DNA from 2 places in the Pseudoclavibacter sp. 8L genome. Region 1 is predicted to be linked to the other one. Evidence: riboswitches for the same ligand, from Rfam matches in the RefSeq annotation. Region 1 holds a riboswitch; the other holds the start of a gene.
The links. Region 1 has a riboswitch for thiamine pyrophosphate ahead of GV007_RS04900 (YkoF family thiamine/hydroxymethylpyrimidine-binding protein). Riboswitches for the same ligand answer to the same signal wherever they lie in the genome.

Region 1 (14,730 bases):
AGCTGCGCTCGAGGTCGAGCTGGGCCTCCGCGCAGCCCGAGAAGGCGAGCTCGACGCCGACGAGCGGCGAGAAGCTGGGGGCCTGCGAGCGGAGACCCGCGAACTCACCCATGAAGACGGTCGCCTCCACGGGGGCCCCTGCCGTCGTCGGTGAGGAAAGTCGCAGCGATGGGCACCGGTCCAGGCCGATGAAGGCGGGCGCGATGTCCCGCTGCGCTGCCGGCAGGGCGACCCAGAGCTGCACGCCATGCAGCACGCGGGCCCGATCCGGGCGATCAGCAGACACCTCCGAGTGAGCGATGCCGCGTCCGGCGGTCATGACGTTGACGCCACCGGGCTCGACCTCGTGGAGACTGCCGATGGAATCCCGGTGCACGACCTCGCCGGAGAACAGCCAGCTGACGGTCTGCAGTCCGGTGTGCGGATGCGGGGGCACATCCATGCCAGCACCCGACGGCACATCCACGGGGCCGTAGTGGTCGATGAAGCACCAGGCGCCGATGAAGTGGCGGAACTTGTTGGGCACCGATCGCAGGACAGGCAGTGAGCGCGGGCCTCCCAGCGGCACCTCACGCGGCAGGAGCAGCTCGATGCCGGCAACCACCTGCCCGGTCTCGTAGGCGGCCTGCAGCTGTGCCTCGATGGAGTTGGCCTCCGCATTGCTCATAGCTCAGAGCGTAGACGCGAACCCATGAGTTCTCATCGATGTGGCGCGTGCGGAAGAATGGATCGGTGATCACGCAGCTGCACGACCCCCACCTCCGCACCTTCACCAGCGACAACGCCGCGGGCGCTCACCCGCAGGTACTGGATGCGCTCGTCACCGCCAATGGCGGGCATGTCGGCGCCTACGGGGGCGACCCCTACTCGGCAGCGTTCCAGGCACTGTGCAGGGACCTCTTCGGCCCAGAGGCGATCGGCTTGCCGGTCTTCAACGGCTCCGGTGCCAACGTCGTCGCGCTGCAGTCGATGGTGCCGCGCTGGGGCGGCGTCGTGTGCCCGGCGTCCGCGCACATCAACACCGACGAGAACGCCGCCCCGGAGCGCGTCGGCGGGGTGAAGCTCCTCACCGTCGAGACGGTGGACGGCAAGCTCGTTCCGGCAGACATCGAGCGGGCCGCTGCAGTACGCCGCGACGTGCACCGGGCCACGCCCCTCGCCGTGAGCATCAGCCAGGCGACCGAGGTCGGCACCGCCTACTCGCCAGATGAGGTCCGGGCACTCGCCGAGGTCGCCCACGCGAGCGGCATGTGGCTTCACGTCGACGGCGCCCGTCTCTCGAACGCCGCCGCTTACTTCGGCTGCACGCTGGCCGAGGTCTCCAGCGCGGCCGGGGCCGACGTCATCAGCCTGGGCGGCACCAAGAACGGCGCGCTGGCCGCCGAAGCGGTTGTCGTCGTCAACCCGGAAGCCGTCTATGGCTCCGAGGAGGCCCGCAAGATCGACCTGCAGCTGTCATCGAAGATGCGCTTCATCTCCGCCCAGCTCCTCGCACTGTTCGGCGACGAGCTGTGGCGCGAGAACGCGGAACACGCCAACGCCATGGCCGCGCGCCTCGCCACCGGCATCGAGGGCGTCCACGGCTGCTCAGTGCCACTCCCCCGCCAGGCGAACGGCGTCTTCGCCGTCCTCCCCGGCGAGGTCGCCGAGCGCGTCAGCGAGAGCTACGCGTTCCACACCTGGGACGCGTCTCGCGGCCTGGTCCGCTTCCTCTGCTCCTGGGACACCACCGAGCACGACGTGGATGCCCTCATCGCGGCAGTCGCGGGAGCGTAGGCCAGCCGCGTGGCTCCGTGTGGGCGGGTACCCTCGGGGCCGTGACTGACTACACCGCCTGGGAACGCCTCTGCACGCTCATCGACGACGACCCCGAGATCTGGCCGAGCGTCCAGCAGGCCCTCGAGGGTGAGTCTCTGGACGAAGACGAGGACATGGGCAAGGACCAGTCCGGCGAGGACCGCGACGAGAGTGGCGTCGAGGAGGACGACGGCGCAGATGAAGCGTGGGGCGCGCTCATCGACGCGCTCGACGACTGTGGAGCGCTGGCCTACCTCCACGCCGAGGACACGGGCATGGAACTCGCAGACGCCCTCGCCGGAGTGCCTCGGATCGTCCGCCTCGGCCTCGACACCGACGAGGTCGGCGACGTGGACGGCGACGTGCCGACGGCAGCCGCCGCAGCTGATGCGCTCCTCGCGCCCGCGGGGCTCGCACTCGTGTTCCTCGAGGAGGACAGCGATGCCCACCCGCTGGTGGTCGTACCGCGCGAATCCGTCACCGAGATCGTCGACACGGCCGCCGCGCTCGGCTTCGTCGCGAGGCAGCTGCCCTGAGGCAGACCTGAGGACGCGTCGATCGCAGCGACTGCGTCTCGCAAGTTATTCACAATTCCTCGAATCTACATTCGAGTGATGCTACGATCGAACCATGTACCAAGCGGCGGCGAAGTTCGAGGAGCGGTGGCATTTCGATGTCAACGACCCGGCCTCCGTCGCCGCCGAACGCGCCGCCATCCTGTCCGAGACCTCCCGCATCGAATCCGCCAAGCGTGCGGTCGACGCCGAGCAGATCCTGCTCGAAGCTCGTGCGTACAACTTCGGCTACCTCCTCGACCTCGCCGAAGGGCATCCCGAGATGGGCATGCACGTACGGTCGATCTCGGCAGAGATCTCGATCGAGGTGCAGGCGAAGCACGGCTTCGTCATGAGGCAGCTCGCCGGTTCGTGGAACGCCGTGCGTGAATTTCCGGCCGCAGTGGACGCCGTGGCCGACGGGCGCATCTCCGGTCGCCACCTCGATGCCATCGTCAGCTCAGGGCTCCTCGTCACCCACGAGGTCGAAGCCGAGCAGACTGCCCTGCGTGCCCAGTATGTCGACCTCGCTCTCCGAGAGGTGAGCACCCAGATCCTCACGGACGCGGCACTGAAGCGGCTGACCTCACGCATCGCAGAGGAACTCACGCGAGTCCCGCTCGCCCAGCGGCGCAAGGTGACACGCATGAAGGGCTTCGTGTCCGTGACCGACTCCGGTGACGGACACGGAGTGCTCCACGTCGGCGGCTCACTCCTTCTCCTCACCGCCGTCCGGGACAGAGTCCGAAAGCAGGCGACGCTTGTCCTACGAGCTCGATCACGGGCGCAGAAGGCTCAAGCAACGGGAGAGGTACCGCCCGGCGCTGCCGACGAGCGCACCCTCGGCGAGGTCAGCGCTGACCTCATCTGCGACCAGCTCCTCACGAGCGAACCGACCTCCGCACCCCTGGCATCCGGGGTCCAGGCGAAGGTGCACCTGGTCATCCCCACGACCACACTGCTCGCCGACGAACGCGAACCCGGCCACCCTCCGGCTCTCCTCGATGGCCTCGTACCGGTACCGCTCGACGAAGCCAAGCGTCTCGCGGCCAACGCCCCCATGTTCACGAGAATTCTCACCCACCCGATCACGGGCACTGTCCAGGCCGTGGACACCTACAAGCCAACAGCGGCGATGCGGCGGTTCCTAGCGGCGCGCGACGTGCACTGCCGGTTCCCCGGTTGCCGACTCCCAGCGCGCGGATGCCACATCGACCACACCCATGAGTGGCAGCACGGCGGTGCAACCTGCACGAACAACTTGGAGCACCTCTGCGTGTTCCACCACGTCATGAGGCACGCAACACCGTGGTCAGTTCTGCAACTCGAAGGCGGAGTCCTTCAGTGGACGACACCAAGCGGAAAAGTCTTGACAGACAGACCCGACAGGCAAGGCGTTCGCTTCGCGCCGTCGGCGGACGCCGGAAGCACCAGCCCGCCGAATGCAACGAGTGAGGCGGATGCAAGGCCTGGGTCTGGGTCAGGGTCAGAGACAGAGACAGACGCAGGACCAGACACAGGCACAGGCACAGGCACAGGCACAGGATCGGACGCCGAGCGGGGCAGCAGCGCCCAGCCAGAACGCGACGCGGGCACCGACCCTCCGCCGTTCTGAGGCCTCGTCGAGCTAGACCTCTTCGATACCGACGCCGCGCAGCAGAAGCCTCTGCTCGCCAACCCCTGCGCGCTCCGAGAGAAAGACCCGCGAGAGCACCTCTTGCAGACGAACGACGAACGACGGAGCGCCGGCCGCATGCCCGTCGTTCGTGCGTCCGCCCGTCGTGCGGTTGTCGGTCAAGCGGCCGTGCGTCATGCGGAGCGTGATGCTCATGATCTGCCCTCTCGTGCGGCACCGGTTGGATAGGTCGTCCCGTCAGCGTAGGAATCCCCAGTCCGGAGGAACAGCAGCCTGCGCAAGACGGACACACGAGACGACACCGCGCTTCGCGGGGCGAAACACGGCGTCACCTGGGGGCCGAACGAAGAGCGAGACGCCCGGAGGCGGAGCAACATGTGCGCATGACAAATGCGCTCACCGTCCGCCACCTTGACATCACCTCCGCCGAGGTGTCGGAAGTGCTCGACATCCTCGACGCGGAGTACCGGACCAGGTACCGGGAGTTCTACAAAGACGACATCACCGCGTACCCCGTCACCGACTTCACGTCCCCCGACGGCGCCTTCATCGGCATCCTCGAGGGTGACGTCCTCGTTGCCGCCGGCGCCATCCGCCGATACGACTCCACCACCGCAGAGGTCAAGCGCATGTGGACACGCGACACGCACCGCCGCCGCGGACTCGCCCAACAGGTCCTGCGAGAACTCGACGCAGCAGCCGGCGACCTGGGCTACACCCGCATCTTCCTCACCACCGGCTCCCGGCAGCCCGAAGCAGTCGCCCTCTACCGAGCGTCGGGCTTCGAAGGTGGCGAACGACGCATCCCGGAATTCGACCTCCCCATCTTCGCGTTCGAGAAACACGTCGGCCGCACCACCCTCACCGAGCGTCCCTCCCACAGCTGAGCGATATCCTCTGCGGGTGCCAGCAACTCCCCCGAACCAGCAGCCACCACGACGCAGAAGCAGCCGGCTGCGCCGCGCGCTGATCTGGACGTTCTCCATCATCGCCGCGGTCTTCGTCGTCGCCATCGCGGCATTCCTGATCTGGGCGAACGTCGGGGTCATGGCAGCCGAACCGGAACCCCTCGCATCCGTCACCAACGACCCAGCCATCTCGGTCACCGAGGTCGACGGCACCCTCGTGCTGAGCCCGAGCGAGGAGCCAAGCGACACCGGACTCGTGTTCATCCCCGGAGCCAAGGTCGAGCCGTCGGCCTACGCCGCGAAGCTCTCGAGCCTCGTCACCGACGACAACATGACCGTCGTCATCCCGCAGCCGCTCCTCAACCTCGCCTTCTTCGACACCCGCACGCTCGACGACTACGCGGCCGTGGCCCCCGAGGTCACCACCTGGTCCGTGGGAGGGCACTCCCTCGGCGGAGTCCGCGCCTGCCAGCTCGCCGAGTCGCCGGACGTCGCCGGCCTGCTGCTGTTCGGCAGCTACTGCGCCAACGACCTCGCCGCCGACGAGTCGCTCGACGTGCTCAGCATCACAGGAAGCGCCGACGGGCTCAGCACCCCGCAGAAGGCAGCGGATGCACGCGGCCTGCTCCCCGCCGACGCCGAGACCCTGGAGATCGAGGGCGCGAACCACGCGATGTTCGGCAACTACGGCCCGCAGTCCGGCGACGGAACAGCGACGATCCCCGACGAGGACGGGCGCCAGCAGATCGCCGCGGCGACCTCAGCATGGGCGGCAGAACTCCAGCCCTAGGCGGAAGGCACGGCGTCACGCTGAGTGAGTATCCGTCGCACGGTCGACTGCACGTCGACGGACACGTCGGGGAGGTCCTCTTCTGGCAGGGAGAGCCGGTGCAGGACGGCCCCGTCGATGAACGCGAACAGCGCTGACGCACAGGCCTCGGCATCGTCGACGCCGAGACCGGCGATAGCGCCCGCCGCCCAGCCCCGTAGGCGATCACGGCCCACCCGGATCGCCTCGGCGACCATCGCGTTGTGGGTTCCCTCGAGGACCAGGACGTACCGGGCGAGCGCCTGCACTCGCCCGGCGCCGGTCATGTCGTCGACGGCGGCGCCGATCGCCGCGCAGAAGCGGTCCACGCTCGGCTCGCCCCACTCGTAACTCAGCAGCCACTCGGCGTAGTCACTGCGCTCCAAGCGACCGATGACACCCTCGATGAGCGCCTGCCGGGTCCTGAAATGGTTCGAAGTCGACCCCCGCGGGAGCCCCGCCTCGGCATCGACCCGCACGTGCGTGAGCGCACGCATGCCGCCAGATGCGAGGAGCTCAAGAGCGGCGGTCAGCGAACGATCACGCGTGGAGGGCACCCCCGAACTCTAGACGCAGAGATCTCGACACGAAAACTACGGACGTAGTGCATCCACTACGAATGTAGTAATCGGCCGGTATGGTCAGAATGCTGTGATTGTCTGACGTGATGACCTCAACCGCCATCAGCACGCAGATCCAGCTCGCCTCCCGCCCGGAGGGGTGGCCCAAGGAAACGGACTTCCGCACGGTCACGGTCGAGTACGCCGAACTGCAGCCGGGTCAGGTGCGCGTCGAGAACCTCTTCCTCTCGGTCGATCCATACATGCGAGGTCGCATGACCGACGCGCCGAGCTACGTCGCCCCGTACGCCCTGGGCGAGACACTCACCGGCGGCGCGGTCGGCGTCGTGGTCGAGTCGACCAGCGATGACGTGCCGGTCGGGGCCCACGTGCTGCACGCCTTCGGATGGCGCGACATCGTCCAGGAGGACGCGGCATCGTTCCGCGTCGTCGACGAGATTCCCGGTGTCCCACTGTCGCTCTACCTCTCGATGCTCGGCATGACCGGCCTCACCGCCTACGTCGGCCTCACCGCCATCGCAGGGCTCAAGGAGGGCGAGACCGTCTTCGTGTCCGGCGCGGCGGGAGCCGTCGGCACCGCCGTCGGACAGATCGCCCGCAAGCTCGGCGCCGGCCGCATCATCGGCTCAGCGGGCACAGCCGAGAAGGTGGCCCTCCTCACGGAGAAGTACGGCTTCGACGCAGCCTTCAACTACAAGGAGCAGCCCGTGCGGGAGCAGCTCGCAGCGGCGGCGCCAGACGGTATCGACGTCTACTTCGATAACGTGGGAGGCGACCACCTCGAGGCGGCACTCGACGTCTTCAACCGGGGCGGCCGAGCGGCGCTGTGCGGCGCCATCTCGAGCTACAACGAGCGCGAGAAGCCAGCGGGCCCGGACAACATGGCCAACCTCATCAAGCGAGCCCTGCGACTCGAGGGGTTCACCGTCGGAGGCTACGGCCACCTCGCCGGGGAGTTCCAGCAGCAGATGGTCGAGTGGATCCGCGCGGGCGAGATCGCCTACGACGAGACGGTCGTCGACGGCCTGGACAGCACCGTGCAGGCGTTCCTCGACATGATGCGCGGTGCCAACACGGGCAAGATGATCGTGGATCTCAGCGGTGAAGCGCGCGCTCGTGTCGCGTGTGCATGACGAGCCCTGGCACGAACAGAACGAGAGCGACGGGAAGCATCGCGAAGAGCCCGATGACGTGCCACAGCTGCCCGGCGGCGATGACAGCCAGGAGGGCCCCACCCATGCGCAGCCAGCTCGCGAACTTCGGCGTCCCCGGCGGGTCCCTGAAGATCGGCAGCCTGCGCCCGGCACCCGCCCGGCCGACAAGGAAGTGCGCCCAGGTCGTGAGCACGAGGCTGAGCCCGAGCAGCACGGCACCGAGGATGAACATCACGCTGCCACTGTAATCGAGATTCACGTTACGGCCCACGACGGCGACCCCGACACGGCCCACCACGCTCCCGGAGAATCGAGGCACGATGGAAGCGGACGGCCCACCCGGGGCTGCCGGCGGCAAGGAGCACACCACGTGAGCGAAGCAGCGGACCCGACCAGCGCACCCAGAGCAACAGGGGCGACCCGCGGAATCCGGGTGGGCGCATCCCCCACGACGCCCAGCACCACCTACCTCGACCTCGTCGCCGCGGAGACCGCCATCGCGGCGGCTGCTGCGCCGCGCATCACCTCATCGCACGACGGAGCATCCATCGAGGACGCGTCGGCCATCCGCGTGGCCGCCGATTCCCTGCAGCCCGAGCTGGTCGAGCTCTCCCACCGCATCTTCGAGTACGCCGAGGAGGGCTTCGAGGAGACGCAGAGCGTCGCCGACATCGCCGAGCTGCTCGCGGAGCACGGCATCTCGGCACAGCTCGGAGCCTTCGGGCTCGACACGGCGCTCGTCGCTGAGCTCGTCGTGGGCGAAGCGAAGCCAGATTCGAGAGATGCACCGACGGTCGCGATCCTCGCCGAATACGACGCTCTGCCCGGAGTCGGGCATGGCTGCGGGCACAACATCATCGCCGCCTCCGCAGTCGGCGCCTTCCTCTCGCTCGTCGAGGCGAGCCGCCGCCGCGAACTCCCCGCCGGCCGGATCGTGCTCTACGGCACGCCCGCAGAAGAAGGCGGCAACGGGAAGGAGATCATGGCGCGGGCTGGCGCTTTCGACGACATCGACGCCGCCATCATGATCCATCCGTTCGGCTACGACGTCACCGACCAGCCATTCATCGGACGACGCATTCTGCGCGTGCGCTACTACGGCGTCCCGGCGCACGCCTCCGCCTCGCCGTTCCAGGGCCGGAACGCGCTCGACGCCGCCAACCTCAACTACCAGGCCACGGGCCTCATCCGGCAGCACCTCTACCCCGGCGACCGCATCCACGGCGTCATTCTCGACGGCGGGCAGCGCCCCAACGTCGTGCCGGAGTTCGCGGAGCTCGAGTACTACGTCCGCTCGAACGCGGCAGAGACCCTGAAAGAGCTGAGCCTGCGCCTCGAGGACATCGCCAACGGCATCGCCCTCGCGACCGGCACCGGCGTCGAGGTCGAGTGGGACCCGCAGCCGTTCACGATGCCGCTGCGCTACAACACGCCCCTCTCCGAGCGGTGGGCGGTGCACCAGGAGGCGCGGGGCCGACGCGTCCTCACGAAGGCGTCCGTGCCATCGCACCTCGCAGCATCCACCGACTTCGGCAACGTGAGCGTTCGCGTGCCGGGCATCCACCCGGTCATCGCCATCAGCCCGCCGGATGTGAGCCTGCACACGCGCGAGTTCGCCGAGTACGCGACCAGCGACGCCGCGAGCACGGCCATCGCCGATGCGAGCGCCGGCCTCGCCCTCGTGGCCGCCGATTTCCTCGCCGACTCCAACCTCCGTGCCGCCGCACGCGCCGACTTCGACGCGGCCGGCGGCGCACTCGATGTCGAAGGTTTCTTCTCATGAGCGCAGCTCCCTCCTCCCAGCCCGTAGCTGCGGGCCCCGTCGTCTACGCCCTGCACGAGAACCCCGAATGGTGGCCGCCGTTCCAGGCCGCCTTCGACGCGGCCGGCGTCCCGGTCGTCGAGTGGCGGCTCGTCGAGGGCGTGCTCGACATCGACGCGCTCCCGCCAGAGGGCATCTTCTGGTCGCGCATCAGCGCCTCGTCGCACACCCGCGACCACGCACTCTCGAAGGACTACGCACGCTCGGTGCTCAACTGGGTGGAGGCTGCCGGCCGACGCACCGTCAACGGCCGGCGGGCCATCGAACTCGAGGTCAGCAAGGTCGACCAGCTGACGCTCCTGCGCCGCGCGGGCATCGACACGCCCCGCACGGTCGCCGTCATCGGCAAGCAGGGGCTGCGGGACGCTGCGAGGGAGTTCCCGACGCCCTTCATCACGAAGCACAACCAGGGCGGCAAGGGCCTCGGCGTGCGCCGCTTCGACGCCTTCGCCGATTTCGAGAGCTACCTCGACTCCCCCGAGTTCGAGGAGCCGCTCGACGGCATCACCCTCCTGCAGGAGTACCTGCGACCGGCAGGCGGGTTCATCACCCGCGTCGAGATCGTCGGCGGCGAGCACATCTACTCGATCGCGGCAGACACCATCCACGGCGGGTTCCAGCTCTGCCCGGCGGATGCCTGCGCGATCGACCCAGATACTGGGCGCCCGGTCGTGCCACCTGGTGCCGAGCTCGCGCCGGAGCCAGGCACCTCGATCTTCTCGCTCCGACAGGGCGGACACGACGAGCTCGTCGAGCGCCTCGTCGCGTTCACGAAGGACATCGGCCTCGAGATCGCCGGCATCGAGTTCATCGAGACCGAGGACGGCCGTCAGGTGGTGTACGACATCAACACGAACACCAACTACAACGCCGACGTCGAGCGCGTCGCCGAAGGATCCGGGCCGGGCGCGATCGCCGCTCTCCTCGGGCGCATCCTCCGCGAGACCTACCCCAACTCGTAGTCGAACGCAGCGCCTCGGCCCAGCTCCGGGTCAGTGCGCGAAGGCCGAAGGCGCGCGCGTTCCTCGCTCGGGCACGGGAATGCCGAGGTTGTCCCGAAGCGTCGTCCCCGTGTACTCCTCGCGAAGCGAGCCGCGCTCCTGGAGGATCGGAACGACACGGTCCACGAACTCGTCGATGCCGCCCGGGGTGAGATGCGAGCCGATGACCAGGCCGTCCGAGCCCTCGTTCTGCACGAAGTCGTCGATCTCCTCGGCAACCTGGGACGCCGTCCCGACGTACCGCACACCGCCGAGCTCGTGGCGCGCGAACTCGCGGATGCTCCAGTCGTTCTCCCTTGCCTTCTCGCGCCACCTGCGCACAGTCGCGAGGCGGTCGCCGTAGGTGAAGGCCCGGCCCTCGATGATGGGCGCGCTCTCCCCATCCGGGTCGAAGTCGGGCAGCGGACCATCGAAGTCGATCTCCGAGAAGTCTCGGTTCCAGACCTGCTCGAGTCGCACCTGGATGGTGCGCGGGCTCAGCTGCTGCTCCGTCACCCAGCGCGCCTTCTCCTGCGCCTCCTCGCGGGTGTCGCCGAGCACGAAGCTCGACTGCGGGAGGATCTTGAGGTCATCCCGGTTGCGCCCGAAGCCCTCGACCCGACCCTTGATGTCGGCGTAGAAGTCTCGTGCCTCCTCGAGGCGCGAGTACGGGGAGAAGATGACGTCGGCGTTGGCGGCCGCGAAGTCGCGACCCTGCGGCGAGATGCCGGCCTGCACGATGATCGGTCTGCCCTGTGGACTGCGGGGAACCGTGAACCGACCGCTGATGTCGAACTGACTCGTCGAGACGTCGAAGCGCCCCTCGTCGGCGGAGTCCAGGAACCGGCCGGACTCCTTGTCAGCGACGATCGCATCCGCCGACCAGGAATCCCACAGCTCCCGGACCGTGTTGACCGTCTGCTCTGCCCGCTCGTAGCGCTCAGCATGCGGGAGGAAGCCGCCGCGTCGGAAGTTGGCACCGGTGAACGCGTCGAACGACGTGACCACGTTCCAGCCAGCCCGCCCCCCGGACAGGTGGTCGAGGCTGGCGAACTGGCGCGCGAGCTCGAACGGCTCGTTGAAGGTGGCGTTGATGGTGCCCACGAGCCCGATGTGCTCGGTGACCGCGGCGATGGCGGCAAGCACGGGAATGGTATCGGGGCGCCCCGCGATGTCGTGGTCGAAGATCTCGCCCCGCCGCGAGCGCAGCGCGAGACCCTCCGCGAGGAAGAAGTAGTCGAACTTCCCCGCCTCCGCCTTCTGGGCGGCGTGCTTGAACGTCGAGAACTCGATCTGGCTCCCCGCATCCGGGTGCTCCCAGAGGGTGTGCTCGTTGACTCCGCCGACGTAGGCGGCGAGGATGATCTGCTTCTTGGTCACGATGATCTCCTGATCGAGTCGGGCCTAGACGGCGGCGTAGCGGTTCGGGACGGTGGTCGGCAGGCCGAGGAGGCCGCGCAGGGAGCGTGCTTCGTAGCGCTCCCTGAAGAGCCCCTTCTGCTGGAGGAGGGGAACGACATCGGCGACGATGCGGGGAAGGTCGTCCGTCACGACTCCGGGGTGCAGACGGAAGCCGTCGTAGCCGAGCGCCGAGAGCGTCTCGAAGTGCTCGACGAGCTCGGAGGCCGAACCGGTGAATACCGCCGGCGGCTGCCCGAGCGTGCGGCCCTTCGCGTCGAGGCGCGCAAGACGAGCGGCCCCGGTCTCCTCGGGCCCGTCGAGGAACACGGCCACGTCGACGTAGACGGAGAGCGGCTCGCCGGCACGGCCCACCTTCTGCTCGGCAGCCCGCACCTCCGACAGGATGCTCACGGCCGAGGCGACATCCGACGGGGTGACGAAGAGCAGATCGGAGCTCGCGGCGGCGAACTCGTACGGCACCTGGGCGTGCCCGAGGGAAGCGACCACGGGTTGCCCCTGCGGCGGACGCGGCGTGATCGACGGACCACGCACGCTGAACCATCTGCCCTCGAACTCGACGCGGTGCACCTTCGCCGCATCGAGGAAGCGGTCCGTGGAGGCGTCACGGACCTCCGCGTCGTCCTCCCAGCTGTCCCAGAGCCTGCGCACGACCTCGACGAAGTCGTTGGCCTCGGCGAAGAGGTCGCCGATGTCGGCGGTCGATGCGCGCTCGAGGGTCTCCAGGAACTCCGCCGGGTCGCGGCGCCCGAAGTGCGTGTGGTCCGACCCGATCGAGAGTCGAGCCTGCCAGCCGGCGCGACTCTCGCTCGTGTAGTCGAGCGTCGCGACAGCCTTGGAGACGTGGAAGGGCTCGGTGTGCGTCGTCGTGACGGTCGGGATGAGACCGATGCTGTGGGTCACGGGGGCTACCCGCGAGGCGATGAGCAGCGCATCCAGTCGACCCCGAACCTCGTCGGTGCGATCGTCGTCGTGCAGCCGCTCGGACGACTGCAGCGCCAACGAGTCCTCGATGGATACGAAGTCGAGGAGCCCCTGCTCGGCGAGCTGGACGAGCCCCACCCAGTAGTCGGGCGTGAAGAGCTCGTCCGGACGGGCGCTCGGCTCCCGCCAGGCGGCCGGGTGGATGCCGGCGCCATCGAGTGCGACGCCGAGGTGGATTCGGGGTGGGTTCGTCATGGTCTGACGCTAGGTGGCGCCTCGCGGCGGGACCACGGCGCCTGACGCACCCCGTTACGCGTCGCAACGTGGGGACATGTTCGTGGAGGCTCCTCGCACCAGAGGCGAGCATCATCGGGGCATGGCTATCAAGGGCGTACTTGCGCAGATCACCGTGTCCGACCTGGCTCAGGCTACGGAATATTACGGCAGGCTCTTCGGCCGTGGCCCCGACGAGAATCCGATGCCCGGACTTCTGGAGTGGCACTTCACAAGCGAAGCCGGCCTGCAGCTCTGGGCCGACTCGAGCCGCTCGGGCAGATCCACGGTGGTGTTCACCGAAGACGACCTCGCCGGTGTCGCCGAACGGCTCGACGCGGCCAGGATCGAGCACGGCGGAATCGAAGACGCCACTCACTTCCAGATCCTCCAGGTGCTCGACCCGGAAGGCAACCACGTGGTCTTCACGAGCGCAGGGAGCTAGGCGCGAACTGCGCCGGGGCTACAGTGTGGCCGTGCACGGGAGCCCGATGAGTCGGGCTGAGAGGGAGTACTCGAACTCCGACCGTTGAACCTGATCTGGGTAATGCCAGCGAAGGGAGTCAACCCACCCGTGCCGTCACGCTCCGACGGAAGGCACGCACATGGAAACCATCACCCAGGACCCGCTCGCATTCGGGGTGGGCGCACGAGTCACCGTCTCGGTCATGTCAGACCGATACGTCGACGTGATCCTCGCCGCACTCGACGCCGCGGACGCTTCCGGCCTCGTGCTCGAGACGGGCGACGTGAGCACCTACGCGGGCGGCGACGAGCAGTCACTGCTGCGCTGGCTCACCGACCTCTCGCAGCACATCGCGGCGACGGGACTGCACGCCTCCATCCAGGTGCTGCTGTCTCGCGGCTGCCCCGGCGAGGCCGTGTGCGATCTGCCGGGAGGCGCCGGCCCCAGGCAAGTGGATGCGCCCCGCGGCCGGAAGTCTGGCAGCTTCGCGAGTGCGGAGTGGGCGCTCTACCCCCTCGAGGATGCGGGCTCGGCGGAGCGGACGCCCGACCACATGCGCGAGATCTACGCGGCCATAGAGACGGCGAAGGCGAGCGGCACGTTCGTAGCCTCCGAGCACTTCGTGACGAAGCTCAGCGGCGACCTCGGGCGCGTGCTCGAGACGGTCGCGGTCGCCTGGGCGGGGGTCGGGGCGCACGTGCAGCATGTGACGAGCCACCTCACGATCTCGCTGAACAGCCCCAGCCACGCAGGCCGCCAGGCAGACACAGCAGTTGACTCGGCATTCGACGCAGCAGCCGAGGCCCGCGCATGAGCCTCAAGCTGCGAGACATCGTGCTCATGGTCGTGCTCGGCACGGTCTTCGGCTTCCTGTACTGGGCGCTCGTGCAGGCGTGGACTGCGCTCTCCATCGCGATGGGGCCGGCCGGCGACCTCGCCCAGCACTTCCTCTTCGGCGGCTGGCTGCTCGTCGCGCCCATCGCGATCGCCATCATCCGCCGGCCGTTCGTCGGTGTCATCGCGGAGGTGCTCGCCTCCGTCATCGAGGTCGTGTTCCTCGGCTCTGCCGTCGGCCCCCTGCTCTTCGTCGCCGCCGCCATCCAGGGCATCGGCAGCGAGCTGCCGTTCGCGCTCGGCCGGTACCGGAAGTACGGCTGGCTGCGGTACGCGATCTCCGGCGCGCTCGGCGCCGGCCTCGTGTTCTTCTACTCGGCGTTCCGCTCAGGCTGGTACGGCCAGGAGATCCTGTTCCTTCGCTTCGGCATCCAGGTCGCGTCCGGCATCATCCTCGGCGGTCTCCTCGCGAAGCTCATCGTCGATTCGCTCGTGCACACCGGCGTGCTCGACAACTTCGCGATCGTGCAGGACTCGAAGCCGCTTGCCGTGCGCCGTGCGGCCTGACAGCTCG
Region 2 (14,730 bases), 830 kb from region 1:
CGGTCCGTGCGCAGCATCGTCGCCATCGCCCGTCCAGACCGTCAGGCGCGCTTCGCCGTGCGAACCGTCCTCGACCACCTCACCGCCGCGGGCGCCGACCTGGAGGCGGAGTTCGCGGAGGTCGACCCACCGCGTCCCTGACCAGCTCTAGTGATCGGACCCCAAGTGCATGCTGGATGCGGCGACAGAGGTGGCTTTCATCACGCAAGTTGGACAGCAGATCGGGCACGAGCCGTCAGCCGGCGTGCTTCAACGGTCAGCCGGCGCGCTTCGCGGACTCCGCGAAGGCGCGAATCCGGGCGTGGTCCTTGACGCCCGGGCTCGACTCGACCCCGCTCGACACGTCGACGCCCCAGGGCTCCGCCTCGCCGATCGCCTCGGCCACATTCCCCGGGTGCAGGCCGCCTGCCAGCAGCCAGCGCCCCTGAGGGCGACGACGGACGAGCTCCGAGAGGTCCCAGCGCTCGCCAGACCCCGGCTTCGGCGCATCCAGCAGCAGGAGTTCCTCACCGAACGCCCCGACGCGCAGCTCAGGGTCGTCGGCGAGCGAGGTGGCTCGCCAGATCCGCGGGAAGATCGTGCCGGCAGCTCGAACCTCATCGCCCGAGTAGGAGCCGTGCAGCTGCAGCACGTTCGCACCGACCGCTCCCGCGATCTCGGCGGCGTCCGTGGCCGGCATGTCGTGCACGACCAGCACCCGATCGACGCCAGCGGCAACGGAACCGAAGATCTTCCCGGCCTCCTCCGCGGAACGCCTGCGCGGGCTCGTGCGGCTCATCACGATGCCGACCGCGTCGGCTCCGCTCTCGACGGCAACCGCCGCTGACTCGACAGAATCCAGGCCACACACTTTGACGTACACGCGAGCATCATAGGGCGTGGATGCAGGAGAGGTCGCCTCGCTCCTCCGTGAGGTGTCAGCGCTGCGGAGCGCCCGCGGGTGCCGCAACCAGGTCGCGACGCCGCTTGGGCGCGATGAACTCGAGCAGGGAGAAGATCGCGAGCGCGACGAGGGCACCGGCGCCGGCTGCCCCCAGCGCGACGAGCAGGAAGCTCGACACCACTGAGAGGACGACGGAGGCGGACAGGCTCACGATGCTCAGAGCGACGAGGAGCAGGAGGATGGCGGCGGCCAGCACTCCCCAGCGCGTGCGGTTGAGCAGGCGCGGCCGCACGGATCGGACGATGCGCAGCGCGATTCCGACGCCGATGACCATGCCCCAGAAGGCGAACCGCGCGACCGTCTCATGGGTCAGGGTCTCCCCGAAGACGTCGATCATGGCCCTATTCTCGCGGGCCGCGCCGCACCACGCCAGCGAGCGCGGACGCTCCGGCGCGTCGAGCAGCTCAGTCGCGCACTGCGGCCAGTCGGAACCGCCGCTGCGTGACGATGATCGGCCGCGCCGCGTCCAGGCGACGCAGCGTGCTGATGTTGGCGTCGACCTCGAAGCCTGGGACATCCCATGGCACCAGGGCCATGTACTCGACCAGCGCACGTGCATCCGCGAACGTCATCCGCCCAGCCCACTCGTCGGCGAGCTCGATGCGGAGCCCGGCGGCTGCCACCTCGCTGCTCGCGTTCGCCAGCGTCACGTCGTCGTGCAGCGGGTCGCCGCCGAACCACTCTCGGAGCTCGTGCGCTTCCCGTCCGTCAACCTGCTGGGTCAGGAACCGCCCGCCCGGGGCGAGCACACGGGCGACTTCCCCGGCGTCGAAGGACTCGTGGCGGCACACGACGAGGTCCAGCGACGCGTCTTCGAACGGCAGGGAGTCACCCGCCTCGGAGTCGTACCGGTGCACGCCAACACCGAACGGCGCCAGGTTCCGCCTCGCGATCTCGATATTCGGCTCCCACCCCTCGGTTGCCGCGATGGAGAGGGACTCCGCGGCGGCACCGAGGTCGCCGATGAGCTCGATGAGCCGCTCGCCGCCTCCCGTGCCGAGGTCGGCGACCCGCGTGGCAGACGCCATCGCGGCACGGCACTCGGCGGTGAAGTCCCAGTGGGGTTCGTCGGCGGTCATGCGCCCGTCCAGGACGGAGAAGTCCCAGCCGACCATGGCGGCGGCGTGCGCAGCTCGCCATTCCTGCGGGCGGGAGCATTCGTCATCGGTCACAGGGGCACCCTAGCGAGGAGCGCCAGCATCGAGCCAGGAGACCCTCTCGAGGACACCTCGTAGGCTCACGTCATGACCGCTTTCGAACTCGCATCCGCCCGGCCCGTCTCGGAAGGCGAACTCGAGCTCGTCGAAGCCGCCCGATCCACGATCGATGCGACAACGGATGCTGGGCCGGATGAGGACGGCATCCACACGGTAGGGGCTGCCGTGCGCGCGGCGGACGGCCGGGTGCACGTCGGCGTGAACCTGCACCATTTCACGGGCGGACCCTGCGCCGAGCTGGTGGCGCTCGGCTCGGCCCGCGCCGCTGGTGCCCTCGAGCTGACGCACATCGTCGCCGTCGCGAACCACGGCCGCGGGGTCATGAGCCCTTGCGGGCGTGACCGCCAGGTGCTCGCCGACCACTACCCCGACATACGGGTGATCCTGCCCGGGCCCGACGGCCTGATCAGCGTGATCGCACGCGAACTCCTGCCCCTCGCCTACGACCACGCCTCAGCGCAGGTCTAGCCGCCGGTCCCCGTCCAGCCGCCCTGCGACACAATGAGCGGATGGAGATGTCGCGGGAGAACTTCGAGGCCCTGGTCGTCGACGAGCTCGACGAGCTGCCGGACGAGATGGTCGACGGCCTCGACAACGTGATCTTCGTCGTCGAGGACCGGCCCGAGGACGGCTCGCTCGACCTGCTCGGTGTCTACGAGGGATTCGCGCTCACGGATCGCGGTCAGTACGGCTTCGGCGAGCTGCCCGACCGCATCGTGCTGTTCCGCGAACCGCTCCTGTCGATCTGCGACGACGAGGAGACCCTCCGCGACGAGGTGCATACGACGCTCGTGCACGAGATCGCCCACTTCTACGGCATCGACGACGCGCAGCTCCACGAGCTGGGCTGGGCGTAGAGCCTCCCGAGTCGCGCGTCCCCGATACGCTTCCCGGATGCAGCAGACGCCACCAGCCCGCGGGCCCCTCCGGCCAGGACGCCTCCTCTGGGGAATCGTCCTCGTCCTGGCGGCACCAGCTTTCGCACTGTGGATGGCCGTGACCGGTCTGCTCTCGGCGCTTGCTGCCGCGAGCATCACGGTCGACACCGTCGGGCCCATCCCACCGCTCGTCGAGGCCGGGCAGACGCTTCTCTCCGCGTTCGCTTTCTGGGCGATGTTCGTCTCGGCAGGTGCCGGCCTCGTCGTGCTGATCCTGCTCGGGTCGCGGAGCATCCAGGCTGCTCGTCGCACACCAGGCGCGGCCGGTCCGACGTTCGGCTCCGTGCTCTGGGGGTGGGCATTTGCGATCCCCCTCGCGACGGGTGTCGGCGCGCTCGCCGGTCTCCTGCTGCGGCCGGTCGCCGACAGCATCGGCACCGACCTCTCCCTCGACGCCGGTCCCGGCACCAGCATCGACTACGACGATGCCGTCTACGGCCTCATCGTCGGTAGCACCTGGCTGCTCGCAGCGCTGGTGGGGCTGGTCATCGCAGTGATCTTCACCGTGCGCTACGTGCGCGCTCGCCGCCAGCAGAGCTCAGACCAGGCGGGCACCGGCCCGCGCTGACGGCGCCTCGCGACGCCGCAAAAACCCCGTCACGCGCCGGGCGCGGCCTCGATGATGACGTCGGCGAGCAGGAACGGCGCATTGCGTCGCAAATGCTCGCGCTCTTGAGCCGCCCACATCTCCCAGAACTCTTCGAAGACGCCGACATCTGCAGGACGCGAGAGCGCCCGCGGCTTCCGGTGGGCCTCGTCGAGCTCTATCCACACGCTCGTCGTCGCGAGCGGCGCGCTCTCGTGCGACAGCGAACCGCAGCCCTCGACGATGAGCGGCGCGGAGCCGTCGAGGTCCCGCCACGGACCGGGCGCATCCGCCGCCCAATCCCAGCTCTCATAGCCGGGGCGGTGCTGGGATTCCGGCTGCTCGGGACTCAGCATGTCGCGGTGCACCGCCTGCGAGGCGGCAGCGAGGCCACCCCAGCCCGGGTAGGCGTCGTCGAGGGACACCAGCTGCGCGCTCTCGAAGCCGCGCGCCCGAAACTCCGCCAGCAGCTCCCCCGCGAGCGTCGTCTTGCCCGAGCCCGAACCGCCGTCGATGAGCACAACCGGGCGCGACCCGCGGGCGTCCACCAGCACGCGGTCCAGCAGCGCCGCGACCCTGCTCACGCGCTGCCCACGAGCCGGTACGACCCCGCCGCGACGGCCACACCGATGGCCGCGCCGGCGATCACCACCGCCGCAAGCACGAGAACGAGGTCTCGCCAGCCGAGACGTGAGGGGCGAGCCCACGTCCGCGTGATGTCCTCAGCGCCGAAGCCGCGAGCCTCCATGACGGTCGCGAGTGTCCCTGCCCGTCGCAGCGCGAGGGCCAGCAGCGCGAACGCCATCGTCATGAACCGTCGGATGGCACCGGAGTCGCCGAGACCGCGAGCGCGGCGCGCCTGGCTCATCGCCGTCCAGTCGTCGCGGAACACGGCGAAGAGGCGGATGCCCGCGAGCGCCGACACCACGAACCTCGCCGGGAGGTGCGCGACCTGCGCGAGGCCGTCGGCGAGGCGGGTCGGGTCGATGCGGCTCAACGCGACGAGCGTCGGCACGCCGATCGCGAGCACGCGCACGCCGACGGCGATCGCGAGCTGGATGGAGTTGTCGGTGATGTTCGCGTAGAGGAACTGCCCGTAGCTCGCCCCGCCGGGCTTGGCGTACAGCAGCATGCTCGTGGCGGAGACGGGGGCGGCGATGAGGAGGATCCAGCTCGATCGCAGGACCTCCATGGGGCGCACGCCGGCGACGCCGAAGGCGAGGAGCGAGAGCGTCAGCGCGACGGCCGCCGAGACGACGTCGAGCGTCGTCAGCAGGGGTATCGAGTACAGCACCGCCGCCAGGAACGGCGTGACCGGGTTCACGCGGTCGAGGAACCGTCCGCCGACGGGGAGCACCTCGAGCGGCACGCCGTCGGCGTCGACCTGGGGCGACCTTGCCGACCATGCCGGGCGGGAACCCGCCGAGGCGACGCCCGCGCCGCTGCCGCTCATGCTGGCACCTTCTCATTCTTGCGGTCGTGGGCTTCGATGCGGATGCGCTGGTCGCCGAGCACACGCACGAGCTGCTCGTCGTGGGTCACGGAGACCAGCGAGTGCCCCTCGGAGACGAGGCGAGACATGATCGTGACGAGCTCCGTCCAGGTCCTGCGGTCCTGCCCGAAGGTGGGCTCGTCGAAGATGAGCACCCGAGGCGCTGTCGCGAGGACCGTCGCGACGGACAGCCGACGCTGCTCACCGCCGGAGAGCGTGAAGGGGTGCGCTTCCGCGAGGTGCGAGAGGCGCAGCGCCGCGAGCAGCTCGTCGACGCGTTCGCTCGTCTCGCGTCTGCCCCGCCCCACCGCATCCGGTCCCACCTCGAGCTCGCGCCGCACCGTGCCGGCGACGAACTGGTGCTCGGGCTGCTGGAAGACCGTGCCGATCCTCGTCAGCAGCTGACGGGAACGCCAGGCAGAAGGATGCGGGCCGACCGGGCCCGCAGCGCGGAACCTGCCGAGCGCCCAGCCAGCACGTCGACGGTCAGCGTCTTCGCCAGCTTCCCGCAGGGCGCTGCTCGCACGCACGTCGCCCGCGACCGGCTTGAGCAGGCCAGCGAGCGTCAGCGCCAGCGTCGTCTTGCCCGCGCCGTTGGGCCCGAGCACCACCGTCGATTCCCCCGCCCGCAGCGTCGCGCCGAACTGCGTGTGCAGCGGATAGTCGGCACGCCCGAACCCCAGGCCGTCGGCGACGAGCAGGTCCTCGCCCGGGGCGCGCTCGCCCCGGGGAACCGTGGGTTCGTGGCCGCCTATCCACACACCCGCCGCGAGGAGCGACTCCCGCTGCTCCTCCAGGATCACGTCAGGGGCACCGTCTGCGAGCAGGTGCTGCTCAGTGCCGAGCACGACGACCCGGTCGACGCTCGAACGCCACACATCCACCCGATGCTCGATGACGATGAGCGTCGCGCCGGTGACCTCGGCGGCACGCACGACGGCCTCGCGAACCTCCTCGACACCGGCCGGGTCGAGGTTCGCGGTCGGCTCGTCGAGCAGGATGAGGTTCGGCCGCATCGCGAGCACGCCCGCGATCGCGAGGCGCTGGCGCTCACCGCCGGACAGCTGCGCGGTCGAGCGGTCGAGCGGCATCCGCAGCCCGACGGCGTCGAGCGCCTCGCGCACCCGAACCCAGGTCTCGGCGCGCGGCACACCGAGGTTCTCGCAGCCGAAGGCGATGTCGTCGCCGATGCGGGCGAGCACCGTGTTCGCCTGCGGATCCTGCAGGACCAGCCCCACCGCGCCGCGGGCATCCGTCGGATGCCTGCCGTCGACCAGCAGCGAGCCGAGCTCCTGCCCGTCGTCCTCGTGGTCGCCGAGCACCCCGGCAAGAGCCGCCAGGAGCGTCGACTTGCCCGCCCCCGACGGCCCGAGCAGCAGCACAGCTTCTCCGGGCTCGATCGTCAGGTCGAGCTGGCTGACCGCCAGCTTCGCCCGGTCGGCGTGGCGCCAGCCCCACCCCCTCGCCTCGACTCTCGCGCCCACGAGCGCTAGCCGATTCGCTTCGCGCTTCTGCCCGCCGCGAAGCGGTTCAGCGCGCCCGTCGCGGCGAGCGCTCGCGTGAGCAGCCAGCCGACGACTCCCGCCAGCACCGCACCGGAGACCACGACAGCGACCAGGTAGATCGTCAGGAACTCGGGGCCCTTCTCGATGTTCGCGCTGAGGAACAGCTCGAGCACCCACGCGGCGACGGCAGCACCCGCGCCCGCGAGCATCGCGACGCTCAGACCGAAGCGCCTGTAGAGGAACAGCGCGAAGATGAGCTCGGCACCGAGGCCCTGCGCGATACCCGAGTAGACGGTCTCGATCGACCACTGGCTGCCGAGCAGCATGGAGACGCACGCCGCGAGCACCTCGACGAAGAGCGCAGCCCCCGGCTTGCGGATGATGAGCCCGCCCAGCACGCCGCCGAGCAGCCAGATGCCGACCGCTATGCCGCCGATCCCCGGAGTGAACGCATCCATCGCCACGAACCAGGCGTAGCCGACGCTGTTCCAGAAGATGAAGATGAGGCCCGTCGCGACACCGAGAACGGCCGCCGTGACGATGTCGATGACCCGCCAGCGGAAGCGGCTCTTCGGCGCCTTCGCCTGAGCCGGAACCTGCGCTGCCGCAGTCGGAGATGGAGTCGAGGAAGTTGTCATGCTGTGTGCCCTTTCGAGTGAAAGTGCACGGGCGCAGAGCCGTGGGCGACCCTGCTCGGAGATGTGCCTCCCTGCGCTGGCATTACCCAGATCAGGTTTGACGGTCGAAGGCTTGAGCCTTCCTCTCAGCCCGGACTACCGGACTCCCGTGAACACCCCGAGTATAGGCCGTACCGCGGCCGGAGCTACTTCTTGAGCGCCTTGATGAGTCGCGGGAGGGCGTGCCCGACCGTCCACACCAGCGGAATCGACACGACGAGCAGCGTGATGATGTTCGGACGGAAGCTCGTGCCGAACTCGTCATCGACGTACGCGCCGACCGGCACGGCCATCCCGCCGCCACCGCCGCCCGACGAGTTCTCCTGACCCTCCTCAGTGCTCTCACCACCGCCGTAGCCGTACGAGACGAGAGCGACCGGAAGGATCGTGGACTTGCCGAGTTCCACCTTCTCGCCATAGGCGAGTGTGACGCCGAGCTTCTTGACCGAGTCCGTGAGGTTCTGTGTGAGGTTCGTCATGCGGCCAGCGTAGGTCGTCGACATGCCTGCCAACCAGGAGAAGTCCTGTGTGCTTGCGGGCGAGAGCGCTCCCACCCTTTGGTAGCTTTAGTGCCTGCATCCACACGCGATGTTCTTCGATGAAGCAATAGGAGCGTGCATGAAAACGTGGCCCGGAAATGCCTACCCCCTCGGAGCGACGTTCGATGGAAGTGGCACCAACTTCGCGATCTTCAGCGAGGCCGCCCACAAGGTCGAGCTGTGCCTCTTCGATGACGACGGCAACGAGGAGCGGGTGAGGCTCCACGAGCAGGACGCGCACGTCTGGCATGCCTACCTCCCTCACGTGCAGCCAGGCCAGCAGTACGGCTACCGGATGCACGGCGACTACGACCCGATCAACGGAAGCCGCTGCAACCCGGCGAAGCTCCTCCTCGACCCGTACGCGAAGGCGACGACGGGCGACATCGACTGGGACCAGTCGCTCTTCAGCTACAACTTCGGCGACCCCGACTCGTTCAACGACCTCGACTCAGCGCCCCACATGATGAAGGGCGTTGTCATCAACCCCTACTTCGACTGGGCTGGCGACCGTAAGCCCGGCATCCCCTACAACGAGTCCCTCATCTACGAGGCGCACGTCAAGGGCCTCACCGAGCTGCACCCGGACGTGCCGGAGGAGATCCGCGGCACGTACGCCGGCATCGCGCACCCCGCGATCGTGGAGCACCTCAAGCGGCTCGGCGTCACCGCCATCGAGCTCATGCCCGTGCACCAGTTCGTGCAGGACAGCACCCTCATCGAGAAGGGCCTCCGCAACTACTGGGGGTACAACACCATCTCGTTCCTCGCCCCGCACGCCGACTACGCCTCCCAGGGCACGGCAGGCCAGCAGGTGCAGGAGTTCAAGTCGATGGTGCGCACGCTGCACGCCAACAACATCGAGGTCATCCTCGACGTCGTATACAACCACACGGCAGAAGGCAACCACCTCGGCCCGACCCTCAGCTTCCGCGGCATCGACAACGCCGCCTACTACCGGCTCGAGGAAGACGACAAGCGGTACTACACCGACTACACGGGCACCGGCAACTCGCTCAACATGCGCCACCCGCACTCGCTGCAGCTCATCATGGACTCGCTGCGCTACTGGGTCACCGAGATGCACGTCGACGGCTTCCGCTTCGACCTCGCCTCCACCCTCGCCCGCGAGCTCCACGACGTCGACAAGCTGTCCACCTTCTTCGACCTCGTGCAGCAGGACCCGGTGGTCTCGCAGGTGAAGCTCATCGCCGAGCCGTGGGACGTCGGCCCCGGCGGCTACCAGGTCGGCAACTTCCCACCGCAGTGGACAGAGTGGAACGGCAAGTACCGCGACACCGTGCGCGACTTCTGGCGAGGCGAGCCATCGACGCTTGGCGAGTTCGCGAGCCGCATCACCGGATCCGCCGACCTCTACGAGCACTCCGGACGCCGCCCCTTCGCCTCCATCAACTTCGTCACGGCCCACGACGGCTTCACGCTGAGAGACCTCGTCTCCTACAACGAGAAGCACAACGACGCCAACGGCGAGAACGGGAACGACGGCGAGAGCCACAACCGCTCCTACAACCTCGGCGTCGAGGGCCCGACCGATGACCCCGAGATCAACGCCATGCGCGCCCGGCAGCAGCGCAACATCATCGCGACGATGCTGCTCAGCCAGGGCGTGCCCATGCTCCTCCACGGCGACGAGCTGGGGCGCACCCAGAACGGCAACAACAACACGTACGCGCAGGACAGCGAGATCAGCTGGGTGCACTGGGAGAACGCCGACGAGCCGCTCGTCGAGTTCACGCGGGCCGTCGCGCAGCTGCGCGCCGACCACCCGACGTTCCGTCGACGCCGCTTCTTCAACGGCCGCGTCGAGGAGCGCGCCGAAGGATCCGCGCTGCCCGACATCGTGTGGCTCTCGACCGACGGCACGCAGATGGCATCCGAAGACTGGAACGCGGAGTTCGTGAAGTCGATGGGCATGTTCCTCAACGGCAACGCCATCGCCGGGCGCGACGAGCGGGGCGAGGAGATCACCGATGTGAGCTTCATGGTCTACTTCAACGCCAGCGAGACAGTCGTCGAGGCGACCATCCCGAGCGTCGAGATCACCTCCCACTGGGACATCGTCATCGACACCTCCGGCATGCACACCGACCTCGAGGCCGTCGAGCCGGGAGCAACCATCCCGCTCGAGCCGCGCTCGCTCGTCGTCCTGCGCGAAGCGGAGCTCAACGAGAAGCCAGACCATTCAGTTGCCGCTTCCGTCGCCGCGATGACAACCCCCATCCCCATCATCACGCGGCCGCCCCTCGGCAGCTGACCCAGCCAGAGCCATCTCAGAAGCACCTCGCGCCACGGAGACCATGATGCGGATCCCATCCAGCACGTACCGATTCCAACTGACGTCGGAGTTCGACCTCGACGCCGCCACCGAGCAGCTTCCCTACCTGGAGCGGCTCGGCGTGGGATGGGTGTACCTCTCGCCCATCCTCCAGGCGACCCCAGGCAGCACGCACGGCTACGACGTCGTCGACCCCTCGAAGGTCGACGACGAACGTGGCGGGCGCGAGGGGCTCGAGCGGTTCTCCGCGAAGGCCCGCGAGCTGGGCCTCGGCGTGCTCGTCGACATCGTCCCGAACCACATGGGAGTCGGAACACCACGTGACAACCCGTGGTGGTGGGATGTGCTCAAGCACGGCCAGCAGGCCGCCCACGCAGAGTCCTTCGACATCGACTGGGAGGCGGGCGGCGGCAAGCTCCTCATCCCCACGGTCGGCGACGACGACATGCCCAGGGAGCGAGGCGACGCGATCGCCAACGTGACCGTCGACACCGAGGCCGGCGTGCTGCGCTACCACTCCACCGAGTACCCGCTCGCGGAAGGCTCGGCACCCGAAGGCGCATCGGTGCGGGAAGTGCTCGACAACCAGCACTACCAGCTCATCCACTGGCGCCAAGGCGACAGCCGCCTCAACTACCGCCGCTTCTTCACCATCACCTCGCTCGCGGGCATCCGCGTCGAAGACGAGCACGTGTTCGAGGAAGCCCACGCGGAGATCCTCGACTGGATGCGTCACCGCCTCGTCGACGGGCTCCGGATCGACCACCCGGACGGACTCCGCGACCCGGGCGGCTACCTGCGCCACCTCGCCGACCGAACGCGCGGAGCGTATGTGCTCGTCGAGAAGATCCTCGAGGGCGACGAGGCACTGCCCGCCGATTGGCGCACGGCAGGAACGACCGGCTACGACGCGCTCGGCCAGATCGACCGGGTCCTCGTCGACGCCGACGCCGAAGAACCGCTCGACGAGCTCGCGGCGGGAGCGGACGGCGACCCGGTCGACTGGGAGCAGCTCATCCACGAGGCGAAGCGCGCCGTGGCCGACGTGTCCCTGAACGCCGAGATCCGCCGCATCGCACGGGAACTGCGCGCGACGGGCCTCGAGGACGACCTCATCGAGGACTCCGTCGCCGAGATCGCCGCCCACTTCAGCGTGTACCGCAGCTACCTTCCGACGGGTGCGAACCACCTCACCGACGCGGCCAAGGCCGCCACCGAGCAGCGACCGGACCTCGCGGCGTCGATCGCCCGCGTCCTGCCGTTCCTCGAGGCACCAGAAGCCGAGGCCGCGCTGCGCCTGCAGCAGACCACCGGCATGATCATGGCGAAGGCCGTCGAAGACCGCTCGTTCTACCGCTACGCACGCCTCACCTCACTCAACGAGGTCGGCGGCGACCCCAACGTCTTCTCCATCACCCCGGAGCGGTTCCACGAGCTCCAGAGCGCACGGGCCCGCGACTGGCCAGACGCCATGACCACGCTGTCGACCCACGACACGAAGCGCGGCGAGGACACTCGCGCCCGCATAACCGCCCTCAGCGAGGTCCCCGAGTTCTGGGCGGAGAGCGTCGCCGAGCTCCAGAATGTGGCCCCCATCGACGACAACGCGTTCGCGCAGCTTACCTGGCAAGCGATCGTCGGCGCGTGGCCCGCATCTCGCGAGCGCCTCACCGACTACCTCGAGAAGGCTGCACGCGAAGCCGACCTGCACACGAGCTGGACCAACCCGAACGAGACGTTCGAGGGGCAGCTGCACGCGGCCGTCGACGCCGTCTTCGACAACCCCGTCGCGTCGAACGTCGTCCAGAACGTCGTCGCCGAGACGCAGGAGGCGGGCTGGTCGAACTCGCTGACCGCGAAGATCGTGCAGCTCACGATGCCGGGTATCCCCGACGTCTACCAGGGCACGGAGCTCTGGACGCGCACGCTCGTCGACCCAGACAACCGGCAGAGTGTCGACTACTCGTCGCGCACCGCGGCGCTCGACGCGATCCTGCACGGAGCGGTCCCCGCGATCGACGACTCCGGTGCTGCGAAGCTCCTCGTGACCGCGGCCTGCCTGCGCCTGCGCCGCAGCCGACCGGAGCTCTTCACCGAGTACGAGGGCATCACCGCCGACGGCCCAGCGGCAGAGCACGCGCTCGCGTTCTCGCGGGGCGGGGCCATCACGATCGGCACGCGCCTTCCCATCGGCCTCGAGCAAGGCGGCGGATGGATCGGCACGACCATCCCCCTCCCCGAGGGCGAATGGATCGACCAGCTCACCGCCGCGGTCTTCACGGGTGGCAAGGACGTCCCGCTCGCCGCCCTCCTGCAGCAGTACCCCGTGGCGCTGCTCGCAAGGTCCTAGCCGGCACCCGCATCCACACCACCTCGCTTCCCACCAAGGAGTTCTCTGTGCGCGATTCCCGCTTCGATGTCTGGGCACCACACGCCGAGACGCTAGCCCTGCACGTCGACGGCACCGAGCTGCCGATGCGGCGCACCGACGGCGACTGGTGGGTACCGGACACGGAGCTCGAGCTCGACGAGGACACCCACGACTACGGGTACCTCGTCAACGGCGACCCGACCCCCATCCCGGACCCTCGCTCGCGGTGGCAGCCGGACGGCGTGCACGGCCTCTCGCGCACCTTCGACGCCGACCGGCACCCGTGGGTGGACGGCGACTGGACCGGCCGCCCGCTGGCGGGGTCCGTCATCATCGAGGTGCACATCGGCACCTTCACGCCCGAGGGCACGCTCGACTCGGCGGTCGATCGCCTGGATCACCTGCAGCAGCTCGGGGTCGACTTCGTCGAGGTCATGCCCGTCAACGCTTTCAGCGGCACCCACGGCTGGGGCTACGACGGCGTCGACTGGTTCGCCGTCCATGAGGGCTACGGCGGACCAGCCGCCTACCAGCGCTTCGTCGAGGCCTGCCACGAGCGTGGCATCGGCGTCATCCAGGACGTCGTCTACAACCACCTCGGCCCTTCCGGCAACTACCTGGGCAAGTTCGGGCCGTACCTCTCCGATCACCACGCCACGGCGTGGGGCGACACCGTCAACCTCGACGGGGAGAACTCCGACGAGGTTCGCGCCTTCATCCGCGCCAACGTGGCCATGTGGCTGCGCGACTTCCACGTCGACGGGCTCCGGCTCGACGCCGTCCACGCCCTCATCGACGACCGGGCCGTGCACATCCTCGAGGAGCTGGCCCTGGACGTCGACGAGCTCGAAGCGCACCTCGGTCGCCCGCTGACCCTCATCGCCGAGTCCGACCTCAACAACCCACGCCTCATCACGTCAGACGAGGCAGGCGGCTACGGACTCGACGCCCAGTGGTCGGACGACTTCCACCACGCCGTGCACGTCAACCTGACCGGGGAGACCAGCGGCTACTACGCCGACTTCGAGGGTCTCGATGCCCTCGCGAAGGTGCTCGAGAAGGGGTTCTTCCACGACGGCACGCTGTCGAGCTTCCGAGGTCGCCATCACGGTCGCCCCCTTCCGGCTCGCACGCGCGCCTGGCGGCTCGTCGTCTCGTCGCAGAATCACGACCAGATCGGCAACCGGGCCATCGGCGACCGCCTCACGGCGACGCTCTCCCCCGGCCAGCTGGCCATCGCGGCCACGCTCGAGCTGACCGCGCCCTTCACACCCATGCTCTTCATGGGCGAGGAGTGGGGCGCCACGACCCCCTTCCAGTTCTTCTCCTCCCACCCGGAGCCGGAGCTGGCGAAGGCGACAACCGAGGGGCGCATCGGCGAGTTCGCGCGCATGGGCTGGGACGCCGCCGTCGTTCCGAACCCGCAAGACGTCGCGACGTTCGAGCGGTCGAAGCTCGACTGGAGCGAGCTCGAGAAGCCGGAGCACGCCCAGCTCCTCGAGACCTACCGCGAGCTCATCGCACTCCGCAGGCGGGAAGCGGACATCACCACGCCCTGGATCGATGCGAGCAGCGTCGAGGCGTCACAGGAAGACGGCACGCTGGTCATCACGCGTGGCGGTCTTGTCATCGCCGTGAACTTCTCGGCAGACGAGCGGGACCTGCGAGTCGACCGAGCCACCGAGGTGCTCTTCTCCACGGACGCACGGGCCACGCTCGGCCAGAGCTCCGGCACCGTCACGGGCGCACCGGTGGGCGCGTCCGCCGTCCCGCTCCGCCTCCCAGCTGAGAGCGCCGCCGTCATCCGCGTCAGCTAGTTCCCGCCCGACTGCGCGGAGGTCCGGGCGGGAACGCCGCTCCGCGAGCCCGGGGCGCCGCAGAGTCGGCGGCGGCCCGCGCTGACCAACATCAGTGCACATTCGGACGCAGCCGACCAGAAACCGCAGCAATCGCCGGAATCTGCACTGAAGTTGGACACAGTGACCGCGAACCGAGCCCGGAACCGGGGCGGGGAAGGCCGGAGCGGGGCGGTGTTCTCGTGGTCATCGCAGTGCCTCGGCGTACCCTGTCGCGCATGTGCAGAAACATCACAGAGCTGCGCGGGCTCGAACCAGCCGCGAACGACAACGAGATCGAAGCCGCCGCCCGCCAGTACGTGCGCAAGGT

Region 2: linked by a shared signal. The riboswitch ahead of GV007_RS00965 (ECF transporter S component) and the one ahead of GV007_RS04900 (YkoF family thiamine/hydroxymethylpyrimidine-binding protein) in region 1 are both predicted to bind thiamine pyrophosphate.

What each region holds. Positions count from the first base shown of each region.
Region 1 is NZ_LR733185.1:1,042,378-1,057,107, reverse strand. Features, by position in the region: gene GV007_RS04975 (pirin family protein) at 1-667, opposite strand, end outside; gene GV007_RS04970 (threonine aldolase family protein) at 733-1,776, shown strand; gene GV007_RS04965 (DUF6630 family protein) at 1,818-2,333, shown strand; gene GV007_RS04960 (HNH endonuclease signature motif containing protein) at 2,428-3,966, shown strand; gene GV007_RS04955 (hypothetical protein) at 3,979-4,182, opposite strand; gene GV007_RS04950 (GNAT family N-acetyltransferase) at 4,371-4,874, shown strand; gene GV007_RS04945 (alpha/beta hydrolase) at 4,891-5,685, shown strand; gene GV007_RS04940 (TetR/AcrR family transcriptional regulator) at 5,682-6,260, opposite strand; gene GV007_RS04935 (NADP-dependent oxidoreductase) at 6,371-7,417, shown strand; gene GV007_RS04930 (hypothetical protein) at 7,380-7,673, opposite strand; gene GV007_RS04925 (M20 family metallopeptidase) at 7,809-9,221, shown strand; gene GV007_RS04920 (ATP-grasp domain-containing protein) at 9,218-10,222, shown strand; gene GV007_RS04915 (NtaA/DmoA family FMN-dependent monooxygenase) at 10,253-11,620, opposite strand; gene GV007_RS04910 (LLM class flavin-dependent oxidoreductase) at 11,645-12,838, opposite strand; gene GV007_RS04905 (VOC family protein) at 12,960-13,301, shown strand; TPP riboswitch at 13,336-13,419, shown strand; gene GV007_RS04900 (YkoF family thiamine/hydroxymethylpyrimidine-binding protein) at 13,462-14,136, shown strand; gene GV007_RS04895 (ECF transporter S component) at 14,133-14,723, shown strand; gene GV007_RS04890 (ABC transporter ATP-binding protein) at 14,713-14,730, shown strand, end outside.
Region 2 is NZ_LR733185.1:208,284-223,013, forward strand. Features, by position in the region: gene GV007_RS00915 (LysR family transcriptional regulator) at 1-141, shown strand, start outside; gene GV007_RS00920 (phosphoribosylanthranilate isomerase) at 257-862, opposite strand; gene GV007_RS00925 (hypothetical protein) at 918-1,280, opposite strand; gene GV007_RS00930 (class I SAM-dependent methyltransferase) at 1,348-2,115, opposite strand; gene GV007_RS00935 (cytidine deaminase family protein) at 2,188-2,628, shown strand; gene GV007_RS00940 (metallopeptidase family protein) at 2,670-3,017, shown strand; gene GV007_RS00945 (hypothetical protein) at 3,055-3,666, shown strand; gene GV007_RS00950 (ATP-binding protein) at 3,696-4,268, opposite strand; gene GV007_RS00955 (energy-coupling factor transporter transmembrane component T family protein) at 4,265-5,137, opposite strand; gene GV007_RS00960 (ABC transporter ATP-binding protein) at 5,134-6,660, opposite strand; gene GV007_RS00965 (ECF transporter S component) at 6,666-7,319, opposite strand; TPP riboswitch at 7,370-7,479, opposite strand; gene GV007_RS00970 (hypothetical protein) at 7,505-7,837, opposite strand; gene glgX (glycogen debranching protein GlgX) at 7,977-10,172, shown strand; gene treY (malto-oligosyltrehalose synthase) at 10,219-12,543, shown strand; gene treZ (malto-oligosyltrehalose trehalohydrolase) at 12,591-14,381, shown strand; gene GV007_RS00990 (DUF2277 domain-containing protein) at 14,639-14,730, shown strand, end outside.